DNA from 3 places in the Micromonospora sp. CA-259024 genome. Region 2 is predicted to be linked to each of the others. Evidence: riboswitches for the same ligand, from Rfam matches in the RefSeq annotation. Region 2 holds a riboswitch; each other region holds the start of a gene.

Region 1 (6,788 bases), on a different contig from region 2:
TGCACCGCACGGCGTGAATTAGGGCAGCGGGATCGGCGGTGGTCCGTTAGCGTCTGCCGCCGTGGAAATCTTCAGCAAGATCAACGGGTGGCGGACCAGGGTGTTCGTCTGGATCGGCCTTCCCGTCATCGCCGGCATCGGGTTGATGCTGGGAGTCGGCGATCTCGTGCCGGCCTGGCAGGCCAAGGGCGGCGGCGGCGCGCAGGGCACGTTCACGGCCGTGTCCGAGGAGTGCTCCCGGCGTGACTGCACCTGGCACGGGAACTTCGTGGCCGAGGACGGCGAGCGGCGGGCGGATGTGATTCTCTACGACGCCCCGGAGACCTTGACGACGGGCGCGACGGCTCCGGCTCGAGACACCGGCGCTCGCAAGGGAGTCTTCTCCACCGCCGGTGGTTCCACCTGGCTGCTCGTCACGGCGCTCACCCTCGCCGGCGTGGTGGCCGGTGTCGCCTGGGTGGTCTTCCTCCTCGGGGCGCTTCGTCGGCGCCGTGAGCAGCGGGCAGCGGACGGAGCGTCCTTCGCGTCGGTCGAGAGGCACTGAGGTGACCGACGGGCCCGGCACGGTCGGCTGCGATCGCGCCGGGCCCGTTCGCTGTCACCAGTTGGTGGAGCCGGGGACCGTGGGCCAGGCCTTCCACGTCGGCTTGATCAGGTACGCGACGCCGCCGGAGCCGCCGGAGACGCCACCGCTGGCGTTGGTGCGCTTGGTCCGCAGCCAGATCTGCTCGAACTGCGCACGCTTGTAGACGTTGCGCACCACGTCGTTGCTCGACGAGGCCGGGTCGTTGACGATCACGTCGCCGTCGGCGGTGAACCCGACCACCACGAACAGGTGCCCGGAGGTGCCGTAGTTCGCCCCGTCCAGCTCACTGGCGAGGAAGGACTGGCTGGTCACCACCGGGATGCCGGCGGCGATGAAACGCTCCAGCTCGTCCAGCGAGTGCAGCCGGGTCACCCGACCCTCCAGGCCGGGGAAGCTGGCCGCGTACGCGGTGTTGAACGGCCAGTTGCCGGCGCCGTCGTACGCGTAGTCGTAGGTCATCCGGGCCGCGTGGTTGACGGTCGGGTCGGGGTAGGTCGGGTCCACCCAGGAGGTTTCGGCCGAGGACGGCTTGCGACCCCAGTACTCGACCACCATCTCGGTGGAGGTGGGTGAGCACCACGCCTCGCCGCCGCCGTCGTATTCCGGGTAGTGCCCGGCGTGCACGTTCTGCGAGTAGCGCGGCACCGGCAACTCGACGCCCCAGGCGATGTGCCCGGCGCTGGGCGTCACGCTGAACCGGTCCGGCACGGTGGAGCTCATCGCGCCGAGCATCCGGACCACCGGCGCGGCGGTCTGCCCGGGTGCGCGGTAGAGGGTCAACCGCAGCTGGTACGACCGCAGCAGCACCCCGACGGCGGCGTCGTCGATGCTGAAGGTGTCGGTCCAGATCGTCGACCAGGGGTCGCCCTGCCGGTTGACGCTGGTCCGCTTGATGTCGGCGTCCCCGGACGCCCAGCGGCCCAGGACGTACCACGGGGTCTGGTCGCCGCTGGTGTAGTTGCCCTGCATCTCCACCTGGATCCAGGTGCCGGCGGGGGTCTCCGCGTTCCAGGAGGCGATCAGTTCGGTGGCGTCGAACCCGATCCGGGTCACCGGCGACGTCCAGGTGCCGTACTCCCAGGTGCGGGTGGTGCCGGTGTGCGGGTCGGCGTACTCGGTGGTGCCGGCCGGGCGGGCCAGGGTGAGGCCGGCCCGGGCGCCGGGCACCACGCGGGTGCCGGCCCGGCTGCCCCGGTGCCAGTCGGCGGGCCCGGACCAGTCCTGGAAGGTGATCTGCTCGTCGTGAGTGACGGTGGGAGGGCTTGCCGCCGTCGCGGGCGCGGTGGTGGCGAGCAGGGTGAGCGCGGTGACGCCGGCGAGGGCGGCCGCGCACAGGCGGGATCTGGCCATGAGTGCTCCGCGGGGTCGAGAGGGGCATCGTCGCTGGTCAGTTTTCCGCTTGGAGGGAAGTTTCGCCAGATGTTCCTGAATGGAAAATCATTGCCGCAGGGATGATCCGCTCGGGATGCATTAGGCAGCGATCGATATTGATATGACCATGTGACAGATGGTGAAGTGTCCTCCACCGAGCGGGATCTCCCGCCCATCGAGGAGGTAGTCCATGGCCCTCCGCACAGCCATCCCTCTCCGCCGCGTCCTGGTGCTCGCCGTCGTCACCGGGCTGGGAATCGTCGCCGTCGCCGTCGGTCCGGTCGCCGCCCGACCGGCACCGGACCGGGCCGCCGAGTCGGCCGCCGCCAGCTACCGGGTGCTCGGCCCCCGGACCTCCGCCGACCGCACCGCGGTGGCCCGCACCGGAGCCGCCATCGACTACTCCGAACACGGCGTGCTGCACGTCTCCGCCACCGCGGGCGAGGCTGCCGCGATCGGCAAGCTGGGCTTCCGGCTGGAACCGCTCGCCCCGCCGCCGAACGCCGAGCGCGGTGCCGGCGAGGTGGGCACGCTGGCTTTCCCGCCCGCCGACTCCAACTACCACGACTACGCGGAACTGACCGCCGTCGTGAACCAGGTCGTCGCCGACCATCCGGCGATCGCCCGCAAGATCAGCATCGGTTCGTCGTACGAGGGCCGCGATCTGATGGCGGTGAAGATCTCCGACAACGTCGGCACCGACGAGAGCGAACCGGAGATCCTGTTCAACGCCCAGCAGCACGCCCGTGAGCACCTGACCGTCGAGATGGCGATCTACCTGCTCAACCTCTTCACCGACAGCTACGGCGGCGACTCCCGGATCACCAACATCGTCAACAGCCGGGAGATCTGGATCGTGCCGTCGGTCAACCCGGACGGCAGCGAGTACGACATCGCCACCGGGTCGTACCGGTCCTGGCGCAAGAACCGGCAACCCAACAGCGGCTCGTCGAACGTCGGCACCGACCTGAACCGCAACTGGTCCTACCAGTGGGGCTGCTGCGGCGGCTCGTCCGGAACCACCTCGTCGGAGACCTACCGCGGCCCGTCGGCGTTCTCCGCACCCGAGACGCAGGCGCTGCGCAACTTCGTCAACAGTCGCGTGGTCGGCGGCGCCCAGCAGATCAAGGCGAACATCGACTTCCACACGTACTCGCAGCTCGTGCTCTGGCCCTTCGGCTACACCACCGCGAACAACCCGTCCGGGATGAGCGCGGACCAGTACAACACCTTCGCCACCATCGGCCAGCAGATGGCGGCCACCAACAGCTACACGCCGGAACAGTCCAGTGACCTCTACATCGCCGACGGCACCAGCATCGACTGGATGTGGGCCACCCACGGCATCTGGGCGTACACCTTCGAGATGTACCCGGGCTCGTCCAGCGGCGGCGGGTTCTACCCGCCCGACGAGGTGATCCCCGCGCAGACGTCGCGCAACCGGGAGGCGGTGCTGATGCTCAGCGAGTACGCCGACTGCCCGTACCGGGCCATCGGCAAGCAGGCGCAGTACTGCGGCGGCGGTGGGGGCACCACGGTCTGGTCGGACACCTTCGAGACCGCCACCGGCTGGACCATCAACCCGGGCGGCACCGACACCGCCACCATCGGGGCGTGGGAACGGGGTGCCGCCCAGGCGACCACGTCCTCCGGCGCCAAGCAGCTCACCCCGTACGCCGGTGCCAACGACCTGGTCACCGGTCGGCTGGCCGGAACGGCGGCCGGTGACCACGACCTCGACGGCGGTGCGACCAGCGCCCGGTCCCCGGCGGTCACCCTGCCGTCGTCCGGCACGCTGACCCTCTCACTGGCCTGGTACCTGGCACACGGCTCGAACGCCTCGTCGGCGGACTACCTGCGGGTGAGCGTGGTGCACAACGGCGGCACCACGGCGCTGCTCACCCAGGCCGGCGCGGCGACCAACCGCAACGGGAGCTGGGCGGTGGCGAACCTCAACCTCACCCCGTACGCCGGCCAGTCGGTCAGCATCCTCGTCGAGGCGGCGGACGCCTCCGGCGCCAGTCTGGTCGAGGCGGCTGTGGACAACGTCACCATCACCTCCTCCTGATCGGGTGGGGCCCCGTCCCGCCCCCCGGCGGGGCCCCACCACCCTTCCCGAACCCCAGGATCCGGGACATATGCCCACGGCGGACACCCCGCCCCCGCCGTGCGGCAGCCCAAGAGATCGACTCGCCACGATCTGCCCTTGATCGATCCGGCACGTCCGGGCCGGTGCGCTACCGTCTTAGCGACCAGTCCGCAGCGAAGCCGGTGCGAAACCCGGCGCTGTCCCGCAACTGTGATGCCCCGCCGGACGGTGGGGACGAGCCAGGTCGCCTGCGGATCGGTCGCGATACGCGCTCTCGAGGAAGGGCGCCTCGTGGGCGGGCGTACGAAAGTCCCTGTCGGCGAAGCACCACACTCCTCGACCGACAGGAGGACCCCGTGTTCAGACGTACCCCTCGGCTCTTCGCCGCGACCCTCGCGGTCGCCGCGCTCGCGCTCGGCGCCTGCGCCCAGAAGGCCGACGACCAGCCGAGCGCCGGCACCGCAGCCGCCGCCTACCCGGTCACGGTCGGTTCGCTCACCCTCGACAAGCGCCCCGAGAAGATCGTCTCGCTGTCGCCCAGCGCCACCGAGATGCTCTTCGCGATCGGTGCCGGCCCCCAGGTGACCGCCGTCGACGACCAGTCCACCTACCCGGCCGACGCGCCCAAGACCGACCTGTCCGGTTTTCAGCCGAACGCCGAGGCGATCGCTGGCAAGAACCCCGACCTGGTGGTGCTCTCCAACGACACCAACAAGATCGTCGACCAGCTCGGCAAGTTGAAGATCGCGGTCTACCTGACCCCGGCGGCGACCACGCTGGACGACTCGTACCGGCAGATCACCGAGTTGGGCACCCTGACCGGGCACGCCGACCAGGCCACCGACGTCACCACCCGGATGAAGGACGACATCGCCAAGCTGGTCAAGGACCTGCCGCAACGTACCGAGAAGCTCACCTACTACCACGAGTTGGGCCCGGAGCTGTACAGCGCGACCAGCAAGACGTTCATCGGCTCGCTCTACAGCCAGGCCGGCCTGACCAACATCGCCGACCCGGCCGACGCGGACGGCAAGAACGGGGGCTACCCGCAGCTGTCCCAGGAGTTCATCGTCAAGGCCGACCCGGACTTCGTCTTCCTGGCCGACTCGAAGTGCTGCCAGCAGAACGCCGACTCGGTCAAGGCGCGCAGCGGCTGGGCCGGGCTCACCGCGGTGAAGAACAACCAGGTGGTCGCGCTGGACGACGACATCGCCTCGCGTTGGGGCCCGCGCGTCGTGGACCTGCTCCGCGTCATCATCGACGCGGTCGCCAAGGTACCGGCGTGACCGTCGTCCGTCGGTGAGCGCGCGGAATGAGCCGGGTGTGCGACTCCCGCGGTCGCTCACGGCAGAGGGCTCGGTGACCGGGGCGCCAGAGATGCCCGCCCCGGCACCGCCCACCCCGCCGGCCGGGACGCCCTCCGAGCCTCCGCGACCCGGGCTGCGACGTCCAGGGTCGTGGTTCGGGCCCCGGCGGCCGGGGCTTTCGCCGTCCTCGGCGCGGCCCGCCGGGCTGCGCACGCGCTGGCTGGTCGCCGGGGTGTTCGCGGTGCTCGTCGCGCTCGTCGCCGGGGTGTCGCTCGGCCCGGTGAGCCTGCCCCCGGGCAGCGTCGCCGCCGAGCTGCTCAACCTGATCCCGGGGGTGCACCTGGACAGCGGGCTGTCCGAGCGGGAGATCGCTATCGTCACCGAGCTGCGGCTGCCCCGGGTGGTGCTGGGCCTGCTCGTCGGCGGCCTGCTCGCCCTGGCCGGCGGCTGCTACCAGGGTGTGTTCCGCAACCCGCTCGCCGATCCGTACCTGCTCGGTGTGGCCGCCGGCGCCGGCCTCGCGGTCACCGCGGTGATCGCCCTCGGCGGCGCCGGTCGGCAGGGCGCGATCTCCGGACTGCCGATGACCATCCCGCTGGCCGCGTTCGCCGGTTCGCTGCTCGCCGTGACGATGACCTACCTGCTCGGTGCGGCCGGCGGGCGGAGCAGCTCACCAGCGATGCTGATCCTGGCCGGGGTGGCGGTCTCCGCCTTCCTCTCCGCCGGGCAGACCTACCTGCTGCAACGACACTCCGACAGCATCCAGCCGGTCTACTCCTGGCTGCTCGGCCGGCTGGCCACCGCCGGCTGGCACGACGTGCTGCTGGTGCTGCCGTACGCGGCGCTGACCACCGTGGTGGTGCTGCTGCACCGCCGCGAGCTGGACGTCCTCGCGGTCGGCGACGACGAGGCGAGGAGTCTGGGCCTGCACCCGCAGCGCACCCGGTACCTGCTGATCGCCGCCGCCTCCCTGGGGACCGCGGCGGCGGTCTCCGCGACCGGCCTGATCGGTTTCGTCGGCATCATCGTGCCGCACACCGTCCGGCTGCTGGCCGGGTCGAGCTACCGGGTGATCCTGCCGTTGTCACTGCTGTTCGGCGGTGCGTTCCTGGCGCTGACCGACGTGGTGGCCCGCACCGCCGTCGCCCCGGCCGAGGTGCCGATCGGGGTGGTCACCGCTCTCCTGGGCGGCCCGTTCTTCGTACTCGTGCTGCGGACCGCCCGCCGGGTGCTGACGTGAGCACCGAGACCGCCGGTGCGTCCGCTGGCGGTGCGTCCGCCGACGTGCCGGCCGTCGAGGTGCGCGGGCTGCACGTCGAGTTCGGCGGCACGCCGATCCTGACCGATGTCGACCTCACCGTCGCCGTCGGCGAGTGGGTCACCGTCATCGGCCCGAACGGCGCCGGCAAGTCGACCCTGTTGCGCGCCGTCGGGG
Region 2 (6,788 bases):
TCTCGACCGCGATCTTCCTCGGTTCGGCCGGCGCCGCCGCCGGCTACGTCGCGTCGAGCGCGGTCGGCCCGGCCACCGCGGTCGGGGCGGTCGCCTTCGTCGTGGTCTACCTGGTTCGGCTGCTGGTCGCGGCGGCGGTCGGAGGACCGTCCGACCGCGAGTGACCGGTGCGGTGGGTCGGGGTCGCCGGCTGGCGCCGGATCGATAGGTTGACTGCCACCAGCCGCCCGCCGAGGAGGACGTCCCGATGGCCCCATCCGCTACGCGTACGCGGCAGTGGTTGCCGTACACCGCCGCCGTCACCGCCGGGCTGGTGGTCATCGCCGGGGCGTTCGTGTTCGTCCGGCAGCGCGAAGCGGGCAACGACTGCGCCACCACCCTCCAGGTCAACTCCTCCACCGAGAAGGCGGCACTGCTGGTCGACCTGGCCGAGCGCTACAACCGCAGCGACCGGTCGATCGATGGCGGTGGCTGCGCCCAGGTGCACGTCAGCGCGTTGAACTCGGGCAAGGCCACCGAGGCGCTGGCTACCGGCTGGACCCACACCGGCCTGCCGCAACCACAGGTCTGGCTGCCGACGTCGAGCCTGTGGACCGGCCAGCTCCGGCTGCTCGACGAGGCCGCCGGGCGAGAGCTGCAGACCCCGGACCGCTACCCGTCGATCGCCAACAGCCCGCTGGTGATCGCGATGCCGCAGCCCAAGGCCGAGCTGGTACGCCAGCGCGGGTCGCTGGGCTGGGGGGAGATCCTGGGCCTCTCCGGGCGCGACGGGTGGGCGGGCTTCGGCAAGCCGGAATGGGGCCGCTTCACCTTCGGCAAGGACAACCCGAACCTGTCCACCTCCGGGCTGGCGGCGACCATCGCCACCTACTACGCGGCGGTGCAACGGTCCAGCGACCTGACCCAGTCCGACCTGGCCGACCCCGCGGTCACCCAGTTCGTCCGCCGGATCGAGGCCAACGTGTCGCACTACAGCGACGACTCGGTCGACCTGCTGCGCAGCCTCGCCGAGGCGGACCTGGCCGGCGGTGCGGGCAGTACGGACGACATGAGTGCCATCGTCCTGCAGGAGGAGCTGGTGGACCTCTACAACACGGGCGCGCTGAGCCCTCGGCAGGACGGGCAGGAGCGGGGCCGCCGGCCGAACGTCCCGCTGGTCGCCGTCCATCCCAGGGAGGGCACGTTCAACCTGGACCACCCGTTCGTGGTGCTGCCGTCGGCCGATGAGCGGCAGCGCGCGGCAGCGGCCGACTTCCAGAAATTCCTGACCATGGACGCCCAGCAGGAGAGCTTCGCCCGCCTCGGCTTCCGGGACCACGAGCGCCGCGCCTCGGCGGAGCTGCTCGCCAGCGTCGGCGCCGAGCCCACCGGCGGGCTGACCTACTTCGAGCCCCCGAACCCGGAGGTGGTCGGCGCGATGCTGGACGGCTGGCGCACGCTCCGCAAGAAGGCCAACATCCTGATCGCCCTGGACACCTCGGGGTCGATGCTGGCGAAGGTCGGCACCCGTACCCGTTTCCAGGTCGCGTCGGCGGCGGCGGGCAAGGCCCTCGCGCTGCTCAACACCGAAGACCGGGTGGGACTCTGGTCGTTCTCCTCGGAGACCAAGAATCAGCCGAAAAGCCCATACCGGGAGGAGTCCCCTCTCGGCGAGTTCGACCAGAAGCGGATCACCAGCAAGATCGCCGGCCTGCATGTCGAGGGTGGCACCGCGCTCTACGCGACGGTCCGGGCCGCACACCGAGAGCTGCTCGACCGGTACGACCCGCAGCGGATCAACGCGGTCGTCGTGCTGACCGACGGCAAGAATGAGTACAGCCGGGACAACGACCTGGCCCGGTTGCTCGCCGAGGTCGCCCTGGACCCGCAGCGTCCGGTGAAGGTGTTCTGCATCGCGTTCGACCGGGAGTCGGACTTCGCCACCCTGGACCGGATCGCCAAGGCATCGTCGGGCAAAGCTTTCGACGCCACCGATCCCGCCAAGATCGACGAGGCGTTCGTGAAGCTGGTCAGCAGCTTCTGACGCTCTCCCTGGCGCGACTGGGCCGGGCGATCGCGTCACCGAGGCCGCCCTGCTCAAGGGTCTGCCACAGACCCACGCAGGGAGAGGGGCCAGCGGTCCGTGAGGCGTTGGAAGAGGATGCGGTCCTGCCAATCGCCGACGATTCTCAGGTACGCGGGGGCGAGCCCGCACCGGGGTGGCTGGCGCGGGAGCGCCACCCCGGCCACCCGGTCACCCGGTCACCCGGTCACCCGGTCACTCGGTCGTCCAACGGTCGTGGTGGATCACCGACGAGACCGGACGTCGCTGGCGCCAACCGTGCCGCTCCAGGTCCGGCGTCTGCTCCAGATGGGTGACCGGGCCGAGGCAGAGCCACGCCACCGGGCGGACGGTGGCCGGGATGCCGAGCAGGTCGCGCAGAAACGGCTCCCGGTAGAACGAGACCCAACCGACCCCGAGCTGCTCGGCGGTCGCGGCCAACCACAGGTTCTGGATCGCCAGACAGACCGAGTAGAGGCCGGCGTCGGCGATCGCGTGACGACCGAGTACGGCCGGTCCACCCCGCTGCGGGTCGTACGTGACCACGACCGACAACGTCGACTCCCGTACGCCATCGATCTTGATCCGGGTGAAGCGTTCCGCCGCGGCACCGTCGAGAGTGGCCGCGAAGGTGTCCCGCTCCCGCTCCACGTGCCGGTGAAACTCCTGCCGCAGCTCAGGATCGCGGACCAGGATGAAGTCCCAGGGCTGGGAGATACCGACGCTCGGCGCGGCGTGCGCCGCCGTGAGGATCCGGTCCAACGTCTCGTCGGGGATCGGCGCCCCGGTGAACTGGGCACGTACGTCCCGGCGGCGGTGGATGGTCTCGTAGAATCCGGTGTTCAAGGCAGGCTCCCCTGCTTCTCGCCCCTGACGGGGCCGATGACGCGAGGCCGGTCTTCGGACTCCCGGATCTACGCTGGTCACCCGCCTTCCCAACCCCTCAGGGCCAGTGGCTGCGTCTAGTGCGCGTGGGTGGCAGCTCCCCGGTCACCGCGGCGGGCCCGTGCCGGACTCACACCGGCTTCCCGATTCTCCCCACTCGCGCGGGGCACCTCGCAACGTTTGTGCCACCGCGCACCATAGCGGCCCCGCCGAACCTGGGACGAACCCCGCCACAAGCTCGGGATTGGCGTTGCGGTGGCCGGGTTGTTCCCGGACCACCGCTACGCCGTTGCCGGTCGGAGTGAACCTTGCCTGCGGGGTGACAGTCTCGCCGCTCAGTCGGATGCCCGGCTGGGCGACGCCCGCTACCCGCGCCGCATACGTCAGGCGGAAAGTTCCGCCCGGATCAGCGCGGCCAGCTCGGCGGGCTGAGAAAGGAACGGCGAGTGCGAGGAGTTCATCCGCAACACCCGCTCGGCCCGCTTGGCCATGAGCTCCTGCGCGAAGGGCGGAAGAGCGTTGTCGGCCTCGCAAATGATGTAGGTGCTGGGAATGGTGCGCCACGCCGCCTCGGTCAGCGGCTGCTGCGTCGAGGCCCATGACTGGAGTCCGAGTCGTGCAACGGCCTGTTCCGCGATTTCCGGATCGACGTCGCCGTAGAAGACATCTCGGGGCTGCGATGGCTCGATGTGACCTTTGCTCTTCAGGTCCGTCCGCTCGTGCACCTCCCACCACGGCGGAGCAACGCCACCGGCGGTGGAGAAGAGCGAATCGCCGACGTCCGGCTGAAAAGCAGCGAGATAAACAATCCGGCGTACGTTGTCCGCGGCAGCGAGCGCCTCCGTGACCGGGGCACCACCGTAGGAGTGGGCGACGACCACGACCGGGCCGCCGATGGCGGCGACGGCGGCCTTGACCACGGCCGCGTCGTCGTAGAGGTCCCCGAGGGCAGCGGGGTCGTTGCCGCTACTGGGTAGCGCGACGGTGTGGATGTCAATATCCGGGAACTGCTCGACGAGCGACTGCCAGACCCACGGCCCGTGCCAGGCGCCGTGCACGAGAAGAAGCGACGGAATACTGTTCAAGATGATGTTCCTGCCCGCATGGATTCAAATGATCGGATCTGGAGTTCGTCGCCGCCCACGCCGTCGTGTATCGCCGCAGCGCCCCATCTCGACCGAGGACAGCGGAAATATATGCCGCTACTTTCGGGTAGCAAGGTGCGGTCGCCTATGAGCCGAGCCACAAGCCGGGCGGCAACGGTGTCACCGTGAGCAACAACACGTTGCCCGGTTTCGTGCCGAATCTATGCACGTAGACATGCACTCGATCCCCGCATTGCTGAGCGTGGCGGCACAACAAAATCGTTTCCCGTGGCTATGCGGTTGTATCTGATTCTCGGCCCCCGGATATCGACCTTTCGATGTTGCTACAGATCCTGAAAGGTCGGGTTCGTCCACTATGACCCAATGCGTCGGCGTGATCGTCGCGGCGGGGAGGCGTAGGCCGGGGTGATGAGGTATGCCTACCAGCAGGACCCGCACGCGTGGGCCGGGCTCGGCCTCGCCCAGCACCTCACCACCGGCAGTTCCACACCAGCCGAGGCCACGACATGGATCGGGACGGACGGGGCCCGGCAGTTCGCGACCGGCAACAGCCGCAGGTGGGCGGACCTGTTCATCGGCACCGGCACCTCGGCAACCGCCGCCCGAGCCGTGCAAGCTCGGACGACGGCGTTCCACCTGGGCACCGGGGCAGCCGCCCGGCGGCGAGCAGTAACCACAGCTCGCGGCGATCACGCCGATCTTCTGGCGGGTACGAGCGTCCTAGTGGCTGAGAGCAGCCACCGTCGAGGAGACCGCCGCATCGAACACCGCCTCGTCTAGCGGCTCCGCGATGGCGGTCAGCTGCACCTGCACCAGGTTGTGACCGATCCGGACCAGGCCGAACAGGGTTGTACCGGTGATCCTGCTCGAACCACTGCCGAGGGAGAGGTCATACCGCACCCGCCAGGACTCTTCCCCCACCTGGGGAGCCGGCTGGGCGCTCACGGTGAACCGCACTGGTGAGCTGCCGGGGACGGTGGCGTCGAACCGGGGGCACGCGGCGCGGGCTGCCTCGGCCTCGTCGAGAAGGGTGTCGGGCACGGGGTGGGCGTACGAGGTGACGATCACGATGACGGCCGATTGCCTGATGCTGCTCGGCAATTTCCTGGTGGCAAAGCCGCGAATCTCGTCGACCCGTTCGTCCGACTCGATCCGGCGCAGATAGTCGTCCCGGGCCAACTCCCGGCAGGCCGCCGGCGCGATGGCGGTGTCGGGGTCCTCGGTCTCCTGTTCCTGCGGCTCCGGCTTCCAGAACGCTGACAGTGGCGCCCGGACGGCGCTGGCGGCGGCACCGGCTTCCGCGACGGTAAGCAACCGGCCGGGATCCGCACCGGTCTGCGCACCGGGCGAGGCGCTGGCGTTCGGCCCGACGGTGGTCGATGACGGCACCACCACGACCGCCGGGCCGGTGGTGGCCGGCGCCCCTGTGGGCAGCAGCACCGGCCCACCGGGCAGGCCGATGACCGCCGCCGCCCCGACCAGGAGCACCGCCGTCACCGGACCCACCGCCGGCCACACCTGCGGTCGCGTGCCGGCCCGGCCGGGTGGCCATCCGATCGGGTCGGGTCGTTGTCCCAGTCGTCCGGTGAGAGCGGAGAGCCCGATCAGGACGGGCATCGTGAGCACCGCGAGGTAGAACCACCAGATCACCGGCACACCGACATAGAGCCGGAGCAGGGTCGCATCCGAGGTACGACCGGCGAGTATCTGGTGCGCGAACTGCGAGGTCCCGGCCAGCACCGCGACACCCGTCCCCGCAACAAGGGCCCGTCCCAGACCGGGGTCACCACGTCCAATGGCGAGCACCACGAGCGCCGCCCACCCGGCCAGGGCACAGATCCACCATCGCTGCTGGGAAAGGGAGAGCGCGGCGTCCAGCGTGATCGGTGGGTGCCGTAGCGCCTGTGCCGATGCGAGGCTCCCACCGATCAGCACCGTCACCGCCACAACGGACAGGACGGCACGGGTGGCGACCCGGCGCCAACCGAGCAGGGCCACGACCGCCGCTGGCGCGGCTAGGCCCAGCCACGGCCACGGCGCGTCGGGCAGCGTGTAGACCAGCCAGGCACGTACCGGCACCGGCCGTTCCAGGCCGACGACGAGGGGCTGCAACGGCCAGCAGATCGCCGTGACGGTCGCTGAGGCCGCCAGATAGGTGAACCCTCGCCGGAGTCGGGTGTACCGGTCCGGGCCCCGGCGAGCCGCCATCCCGGCGAGCACGGTGCAGGTCGTGACGGCGACCACGCCGGCCAGTGCGACCACGATCGCGAACCGCAGACTGACGCCCAGACTGGCCGTGCCGGCCGGGAACGACGCACCGCCACCGGTCGTCCCGGTGGGAAAGAGGAAGCCGCCCACGGCGAGACCGGCAGCGGCCGCGACGACCGGAAGCCAACGCCGCGAGGGCGCACCGGTGAGCGCCCTGCGGTGCAGCGCGGGGGTCAGCCCGAACCCGAGCAGCACACCGACCAGACCGGCCGGCAGCACGGAGAGATCCCGGTCAATCGCCAATGCGCTGACCGCCTGGGTCGCCGCCCCCGCGACGATCGCCGTCACCGCCCCGGTCACCGCGGCCTGCATCGGGCCACCAACCGACACCTGCTGCCCGCCACGCAGCGCGGCGGCCCGCCGCTGCGGCGTCGGGTGCCGGGCGAACAGCCGGCGCAGCCGCCCGGGGCGGTGCGGTCGGATCGAGGCGGCGGCGTCCAGCAGCCAGACCAGCGCGGTCCGGTCACCGGTCCGGTTGACCTGCTGAT
Region 3 (6,788 bases), 320 kb from region 2:
AAGCAGAACTCGGCCTTGCGACGGATCGAGGGGATGTTCTCGATGGCGGCGAAGGCGGCGAACCGCTCGGTCTCGTCCGGCACGTACGTGTCGAGCAGGTTGAGATAGAACTGGACGTGCACGGCCTCCTCGAACAGCTGCCGGGACAGGTAGAGGCGGCCCTCGGGACTGTTGACGTGCTGGTAGAGATTGAGCACCAGGTTGTTGGCGACGATCGTGTCGCCGGTGGCGAAGAACGCCACCAGGCGGCTGACCAGGTGCCGCTCGGCCGGCGACAACTTGTCGAGGTCGGCGAGGTCGGCGTGCAGGTCGACCTCCTCGACGGTCCAGGTGTTGCGGATGGCGTCGCGGAAGCGGTCGAAGAAGTGCGGGTAGCGCATCGGGCGGAGGGTGAGGTCCATCCCGGGGTCGAGCAGCATGTGCGTGGTCCTCGTGTCGGTGGTGCTCGTGTCGGTGGTGGCGTCGGCGGGGGTCACTGGCAGGCCTCGCACGACTCGGGGTTCTCCAGCGAGCAGGCCAGCGCCTCCGCGTCGACGACGACGGGTGCGACGGCGCTGACGGTGGCCTGCTGGATCCGCGTGGCCGGACGCGAGCGCAGGTAGTAGGTGGTCTTCAGCCCGGCCTTCCAGGCGTACAGGTACATCGAGGAGAGCTTGCCGATGGTCGGCGCGGCCAGGAACAGGTTCAGCGACTGGGACTGGTCGATGAACGGGGCGCGGGCGGCGGCCAGGTCGATCAGCGCGCGCTGCGGCAGCTCCCACGCGGTACGGAACAGCTCCCGGACACCGGACGGCAGCTCCGCGATGTCCTGCACCGACCCCTCCGCCCGCTTGATCGCCGACCGGATCCGGTCGGTCCACAGGCCACGGGCCTTCAGCTCGCGGACCAGCGCGGTGTTGACCTGGAGGAACTCCCCCGACAGGGTCTCGCGCTTGAACAGGTTGGACACCTGCGGCTCGATGCACTCGTAGCACCCCGCGATCGAGGCGATGGTCGCGGTCGGGGCGACCGCCACCAGCAGCGAGTTGCGCAGCCCGTACGCCTCGACCTGCTCGCGCAGCGCGGCCCAGCGCGCGGTCTGCGTTCCCTCGACACCCCACAGGTCGGGCTGGAGCTGGCCCCGTGCGGCCCGGGTCTGCCCGTACGCCGGATGCGCGCCGAAGCGGCGCGCCAGGTCGGCGGAGGTCTCCAGCGCGGTCAGGTACAGCTCCTCGCTGATCCGGGTGGACAGCTCGCGCGCGGCCGGGGAGTCGAACGGCAGCCGCAGCGCGAAGAACACGTCCTGCAGGCCCATCAGCCCGAGCCCGACCGGCCGCCAGCGTGGGTTGCTCGCCGCCGCCTGCGGGGTCGGGTAGTAGTTGATGTCGATGACGCGGTCCAGGAACGTCACGGCGGTACGCACCGTGGCGCGCAGCCGCTGCCAGTCGACGCCGCCGTCGGTGAGGTGGGCGGCGACGTTCACCGACCCGAGGTTGCACACCGCGGTCTCGGCGTCGCTGGACACCTCGACGATCTCGGTGCAGAGGTTGGACAGGTGCACCACGTTGCCCGGTTCGGCGGTCTGGTTGCACAGGCGGTTGGCGGCGTCCTTGAAGGTCATCCACCCGTTGCCGGTCTGGGCGAGGGTGCGCATCATCTTCCCGTACAGCTCCCGCGCCGGGACCTGCCGCACGTGGCGACCCTGCGCCTCGGCCTCCCGGTACGCGGCGTCGAACCGCTCCCCCCACAGGTCGGGCAGCTCCGGCACCTCACTCGGGTCGAACAGCGACCACATCTCGTCGGCCTCGACCCGGCGCATGAACTCGTCCGGGATCCAGTTGGCCAGGTTCAGGTTGTGGGCACGCCGGGCGTCCTCGCCGGTGTTGTCCCGCAGTTGCAGGAACTCCTCGATGTCCGGGTGCCACGGCTCCAGGTACACGCAGGCCGCGCCCTTGCGCCGGCCGCCCTGGTTGACCGCGGCGACGCTGGCGTCCAGCGTGCGCAGCCACGGCACGATCCCGTTGGACTGCCCGTTGGTGCCGCGGATCAGCGCGCCCCGGGATCGGACCCGGGAGTACGCGATGCCGATGCCGCCGGCGAACTTGGACAGGTTGGCGACCTGGGCGTACCGCTGGTAGATCGAGTCCAGCTCGTCGAGCGGGGAGTCGACCAGGTAGCAGGAGGACATCTGGGTGTGCCGGGTGCCGGAGTTGAACAACGTCGGCGAGCTGGGCAGGTAGGCCAGGCTGGACATCAGGCGGTAGAAGTCGACCGCCTCGTCCGGCGTACGGGACAGCCCGCAGGCCACCCGCAGCAGCCAGTACTGCGGGGTCTCCAGGACCAGCCGGCTGGTGGGGTGGCGCAACAGGTACCGGTCGTACACCGTGCGCAGGCCGAAGTACTCGAACCGCCGGTCGCCGTCCGGGTCGATGGCGTCGTCGAGCATCGTGGCGTGCGCGGCGACGAAGGCGGCGGTGTCGTCACCGATCAGACCCTCGGCGTGGCCGACCCGGATCGCCGCGCTGAACGAGGTGACGCCCTGCCGGCGTACCTCCTTCCCGACGTAGCCGGACAGCAGCCGGGCGGCGAGGCGCGAGTACTGCGGTTCCTCGCCGATCATCTCTGCGGCGGTCTGGATGGACAGCCGGTCCAGCTCGGCCGTCGTCGCGCCGTCGTACAGACCGCTGATCGTGCGGGTCGCCACGCGCATCGGATCGACGTCGGCGAGGTCGTCGGCCCACCGCTCGACCGCCCGGACGATCTTGTTCACGTCCACCGGCTCGGTGGCACCGTTGCGCTTGCGGACCTGCATCGGCGTCCGCCGCAGGGCCGTGTCGCCGCTGGCCGGGACAACGTCGGTGACTGTCACCACTCACTCCTCGCGAGTTCGAGACCTGATGGCCCTCGGACGCGAGGAGACGGACACCGGCGGACGCCACACCCCGGGCAGGGCGTGGGTCAGGTGGCGTCAGCCGTCCCACGCGGCCTCGGACCGCCGCCCACCCGGATGCGGGTGTACGGCGCGCTGGCAGGTCTTCGGACTCGCAGGCGCGACCGGGCTCGCCGGTCTCCTACTGGCCGTCGCTTCCCAGGCCGATTGGTGGCCCAGTGCTGATGACGGCGGTCGTTCCCACTCACCGCTGCGGGACAGTCCCGGATTCCCACCGGGTTCCCTCTTGCCTCGACCGCTCGGGCTGAGCGGTCGAACCAGCTGCGCTCGACACCATATATAGGGACACTGCCGTTGTCACACCCCACATGTCGGTCTCCGGCGTGTCGGCGGCGCGCTGGTGACGACCGTCACCCGTCTCCGAGCCGGCGGGTCAGCCCGCGACGGCCACCGGCTGCGGGGCGTGCGAGCGTCGCTCGACCGTGAAGCTGACACCCGCCAGGCCCAGCCCGAGGATCGCGAGGCCCACGCCGACCCAGCCCGGCGCGAGGTAGCCGAAGCCCGCGGCGATGGCGACGCTGCCGAGCGCGGCGCCGAGGCTGTTCGCGATGTTCATGGCCGACTGGTTCATCGCCGCGCCCATCAACTGGGCGCCCGGTGCGACCGTGATCAGGCGCCCCTGCAGGACCGGCCCCAGGTAGAGGCTCGTCGCGCCCACCAGGAACGCGCCCACGAAGAGGCCGACACGGTTCGACGCGACGAGGCTGAACACGGCGATGCTCACGATCATGGCGGCAAAGCCGACGATCATGCTCCGGCGCAGGTCCCGGTCCGCGAGCCAGCCCCCCAGGGCGTTGCCGACGGTCATGCCCAGGCCCACGGCGACCAGCGCCCACGGCACCGTCGCGGCCGAAAGGCCGGCGACGTCGGTGGTGACCGGCGCGATGTACGTGTTGACCGCGAAGAAACCGGCGAAGCCCACCGCCCCCGTGGCCGCGACGAGCCACACCTGGGCGGTCCGCAGCGCCCTCAGCTCGGCGGCCGGCGAGCCGTCGACCGCCGCGACGACCTCCGGCACGACCGCCAGCACCGCCAGCAGGGTCAGCACGAACACCCCGGCGATGATCAGGTAGGCGGTACGCCAACCGGCCGCCTGCCCGAGCCGGGTGATCAGGGGTACGCCCACCACGTTGCTCACGGTCAGGCCGCTGAGCACGACGGCGAACCCCCGGGCCTCGTTACCGGGGCCCAGCAGGGTTGCCGCGAGCAGGCCGGCGGCCCCGAAGTACGCGCCGTGCGGCAGCGCGGCGACGAACCGCGCCACCAGCACCAGGTCGAACGTCGGCGCGGTCGCCGACGCGATGGTGCCGACGACGAAGAGGACGAGCAGCCCGAGTACCAGCTTCTTGCGCGGCAGCCGGGCGGACAGTGCGGCGATCAGGGGCGCGCCCACGACCACGCCGAGCGCGTACGCGGTGATCATCCAGCCCGCGCGGGCCACCGCGTCCGACGACGACTGGGCGTACTGCTGCGGGAGGAGACCGCGTGCGATGTCGGGCAGCAGGCCCATCGCCACGAACTCGGTCAGGCCGACCGCCACACCGCCCAGCGCCAGCGCGAGAACTGCCGCCAGGCGTCGACCTCTGCTCAATCCATGCACCGAGCGAATTTAGCAACAGCGTTGCGTAATAGGGTGGCGAGATGACGCGCACCACAGCGGACGTCACCTTCCTGCGTGGCTACAACCAGGCGCTGGTCATGGCGGTGGGACGCACCGCGCGGACGTTCGAGCGGTCGACCGTGGTCGGCGCCACCGGTCTGACACCACAGGCCGTCTCCAAGGTGATCGCCCGCCTGACCGCCGACGGCCTGATTCGTCCCGCCGGCGTCCGCCGCCCCGGCATCGGCAAGCCCGCGGTCGTCTACGAACTCGTCCCGGACAGCCGGTACGCGATCGGCGCCCACGTCGCCCGCCGTACGCTGCGGCTCGTCCTGGTCGACCTGGCCGGCACCGTGCACCACTCGGCGGTGAGCCCGCTGCCCGGCGACTTCACACCGGAGCAGCTTCTCGACGCCCTGAGGTCCGGCATCGACGCGATACCGGGCATCGATGACCTGCGGGGCCGGCTGACCGGCGTGGGCATCGGCATGATCGGCCCGCTGGACCACGCCCACGGCCTGGTCCGCGACGCCCACGGCCTGCGGCACTGGCACGACGTACCGCTGCGGGAGATCGCCGAGGCGCACCTGGGCCTGCCGGTGCACCTCGACAAGGACGTCACCGCGGGGATCACGGCCGAGGCGTGGCGGCACGGCGGAACGTTCGGCGACGCGGTCCTCATCATGGTCGAGTCCGGCATCGGCGGCGGCTTCTGGCTGCGCGGCACGGCCCACCGGGGCGCGCACACCAACGCCGGCGAGTTCGGCCACACCGTCGTCGAACTCGACGGGCCGCTCTGCGTCTGCGGGCGCCACGGATGTCTGGAGATCGTGCACAACCGTGCCGCCGAGGCCGGCGACATCGAACGGGCGGCCCGCGTCCTGGCGATCGGCGTCGTCAACCTGCTCCAGACGCTCGACCTCGCCCACGTGGTGCTGGCCGGCGCCGACCTCCTGCGACACGCGCAGCCGTATCTCGCGGCGGTCGAGGAGGCCGTCCACAGCGACGTACCCCGCGCGGACTGGCTCAGCACGGACGTGCGGCTGTCCAGCCTGGGCGCGGACGTGATCGCCGCGGGTGCCGCCATGCAGGTGCTCGACAAGCACTTCGGCCTTCCGGATCTCGCTCCGCTCTAGCGGCGACGACCCGCGGGACGAAGCCGGCACCCTGGCCTTCGGCGAAGGCGGGGTGCCGGCCAGCCCGTACGGGCGAGGAAGACCGGATCGATCGGTGGAGGCTATCCGCCGATCGCCACGGCGAAGATGTGCATGGTCGGCACGCCCGATGCCGGCGCGGCGCTGATGTTCGGCAGCTCGATCCGGGAGACCGGCTTGTCCTGCAACGGCACACCGACGAAGTAGATCGTCGCGGGCGTGTTCGCCCGCTGGTTGCCGGGCCGGTTCTGGTACGCCGCCACGATCGCCGCGTCCCCACCCGGCCGGGGCGCCCCGTACCAGTCCGGGGTGCCCAGCGTGAACGCCTGCCGCGTCCCGTCGGCGTAGACGACCGTGGCCGGCCCGGACACCGCACCGTAGGTGCCCGTGGCGAGGAACCCGAGCGTCCGTCCGGTGCCGGTGACCTTGAGGGCCTGGCCCTTGGCGATCGCGTTGTCGGCGCTGCCCACCGCGACCTGGGGCCAGCGGAAGTCCACGCCGCCATGCGAGACGGTGCCACCCGGGGTGACCCCGGCCTGTGCCAGCGCCTGCGCGGAGATGCTGGCGCCCCCGCCGTCGATGTTGCCGACGTCGGTGTTGGCGTCGTCGGTGACGCCGACGTTGTCGAAGCTCTCCTCCAGCGTGGTCTCCCGGCCGTCCCACACCCGGACCCGGGCGGACCCGGACGCCGTCCAGTCTCGGCCGCTCACCACGGCGGTCACCGTCACGACGCCGGCTACGGCGTCCTCGGGTGCCCGGACGGTGAACTCGACGGTCCGCTGTGCGTCGGGCTGCACGGGCTTCAGCGCGACCTGCGCCGGCGTGGCCGTCCAGCCGGCGGGCAGGGCGAGGGAAACCGTCCCCCGCGTCAACGGCATGTCGATCGCTCGGACCGTCACCGTGACCGCAGCCGACTGGCCGGAGGCCACCTCGTCCGGCGCGTCGATGAGGACCTTCTGCAGGGCGGTCACCCGGTACCGGTGGCCGGCCTGCCCGAGCAGCTCGACGACATCGGACTCGATCTTCCGCGTGGGGATCCGACCGCCCCGGGTGAGGTCGGTGATCCGGAACCGTCCCGCGAGCATCCGGCCGCGCAGACGTACCG

Evidence for each region. Region 2 has a riboswitch for cobalamin ahead of bluB (5,6-dimethylbenzimidazole synthase). Riboswitches for the same ligand answer to the same signal wherever they lie in the genome.
Region 1: it holds a riboswitch for cobalamin, as region 2 does, so the genes downstream of both, ACQEUX_RS29280 (ABC transporter substrate-binding protein) here and bluB (5,6-dimethylbenzimidazole synthase) in region 2, are expected to answer to the same signal.
Region 3: it holds a riboswitch for cobalamin, as region 2 does, so the genes downstream of both, ACQEUX_RS10300 (ribonucleoside-diphosphate reductase subunit alpha) here and bluB (5,6-dimethylbenzimidazole synthase) in region 2, are expected to answer to the same signal.

The regions. Positions count from the first base shown of each region.
Region 1 covers NZ_JBNJND010000002.1:2,085,712-2,092,499, forward strand. The annotation lists gene ACQEUX_RS29265 (hypothetical protein) at 62-544, shown strand; gene ACQEUX_RS29270 (C39 family peptidase) at 599-1,936, opposite strand; gene ACQEUX_RS29275 (M14 family metallopeptidase) at 2,148-4,025, shown strand; cobalamin riboswitch at 4,194-4,316, shown strand; gene ACQEUX_RS29280 (ABC transporter substrate-binding protein) at 4,403-5,332, shown strand; gene ACQEUX_RS29285 (FecCD family ABC transporter permease) at 5,424-6,593, shown strand; gene ACQEUX_RS29290 (ABC transporter ATP-binding protein) at 6,638-6,788, shown strand, end outside.
Region 2 covers NZ_JBNJND010000001.1:2,668,897-2,675,684, forward strand. The annotation lists gene ACQEUX_RS11555 (serine/threonine-protein kinase) at 1-164, shown strand, start outside; gene ACQEUX_RS11560 (substrate-binding domain-containing protein) at 248-2,023, shown strand; gene bluB (5,6-dimethylbenzimidazole synthase) at 2,258-2,887, opposite strand; cobalamin riboswitch at 2,916-3,115, opposite strand; gene ACQEUX_RS11570 (alpha/beta hydrolase) at 3,310-4,011, opposite strand; gene ACQEUX_RS11575 (M48 family metalloprotease) at 4,753-6,788, opposite strand, start outside.
Region 3 covers NZ_JBNJND010000001.1:2,344,598-2,351,385, forward strand. The annotation lists gene ACQEUX_RS10295 (ribonucleotide-diphosphate reductase subunit beta) at 1-419, opposite strand, end outside; gene ACQEUX_RS10300 (ribonucleoside-diphosphate reductase subunit alpha) at 473-2,791, opposite strand; cobalamin riboswitch at 2,990-3,206, opposite strand; gene ACQEUX_RS10305 (MFS transporter) at 3,303-4,529, opposite strand; gene ACQEUX_RS10310 (ROK family protein) at 4,571-5,665, shown strand; gene ACQEUX_RS10315 (glycosyl hydrolase family 95 catalytic domain-containing protein) at 5,767-6,788, opposite strand, start outside.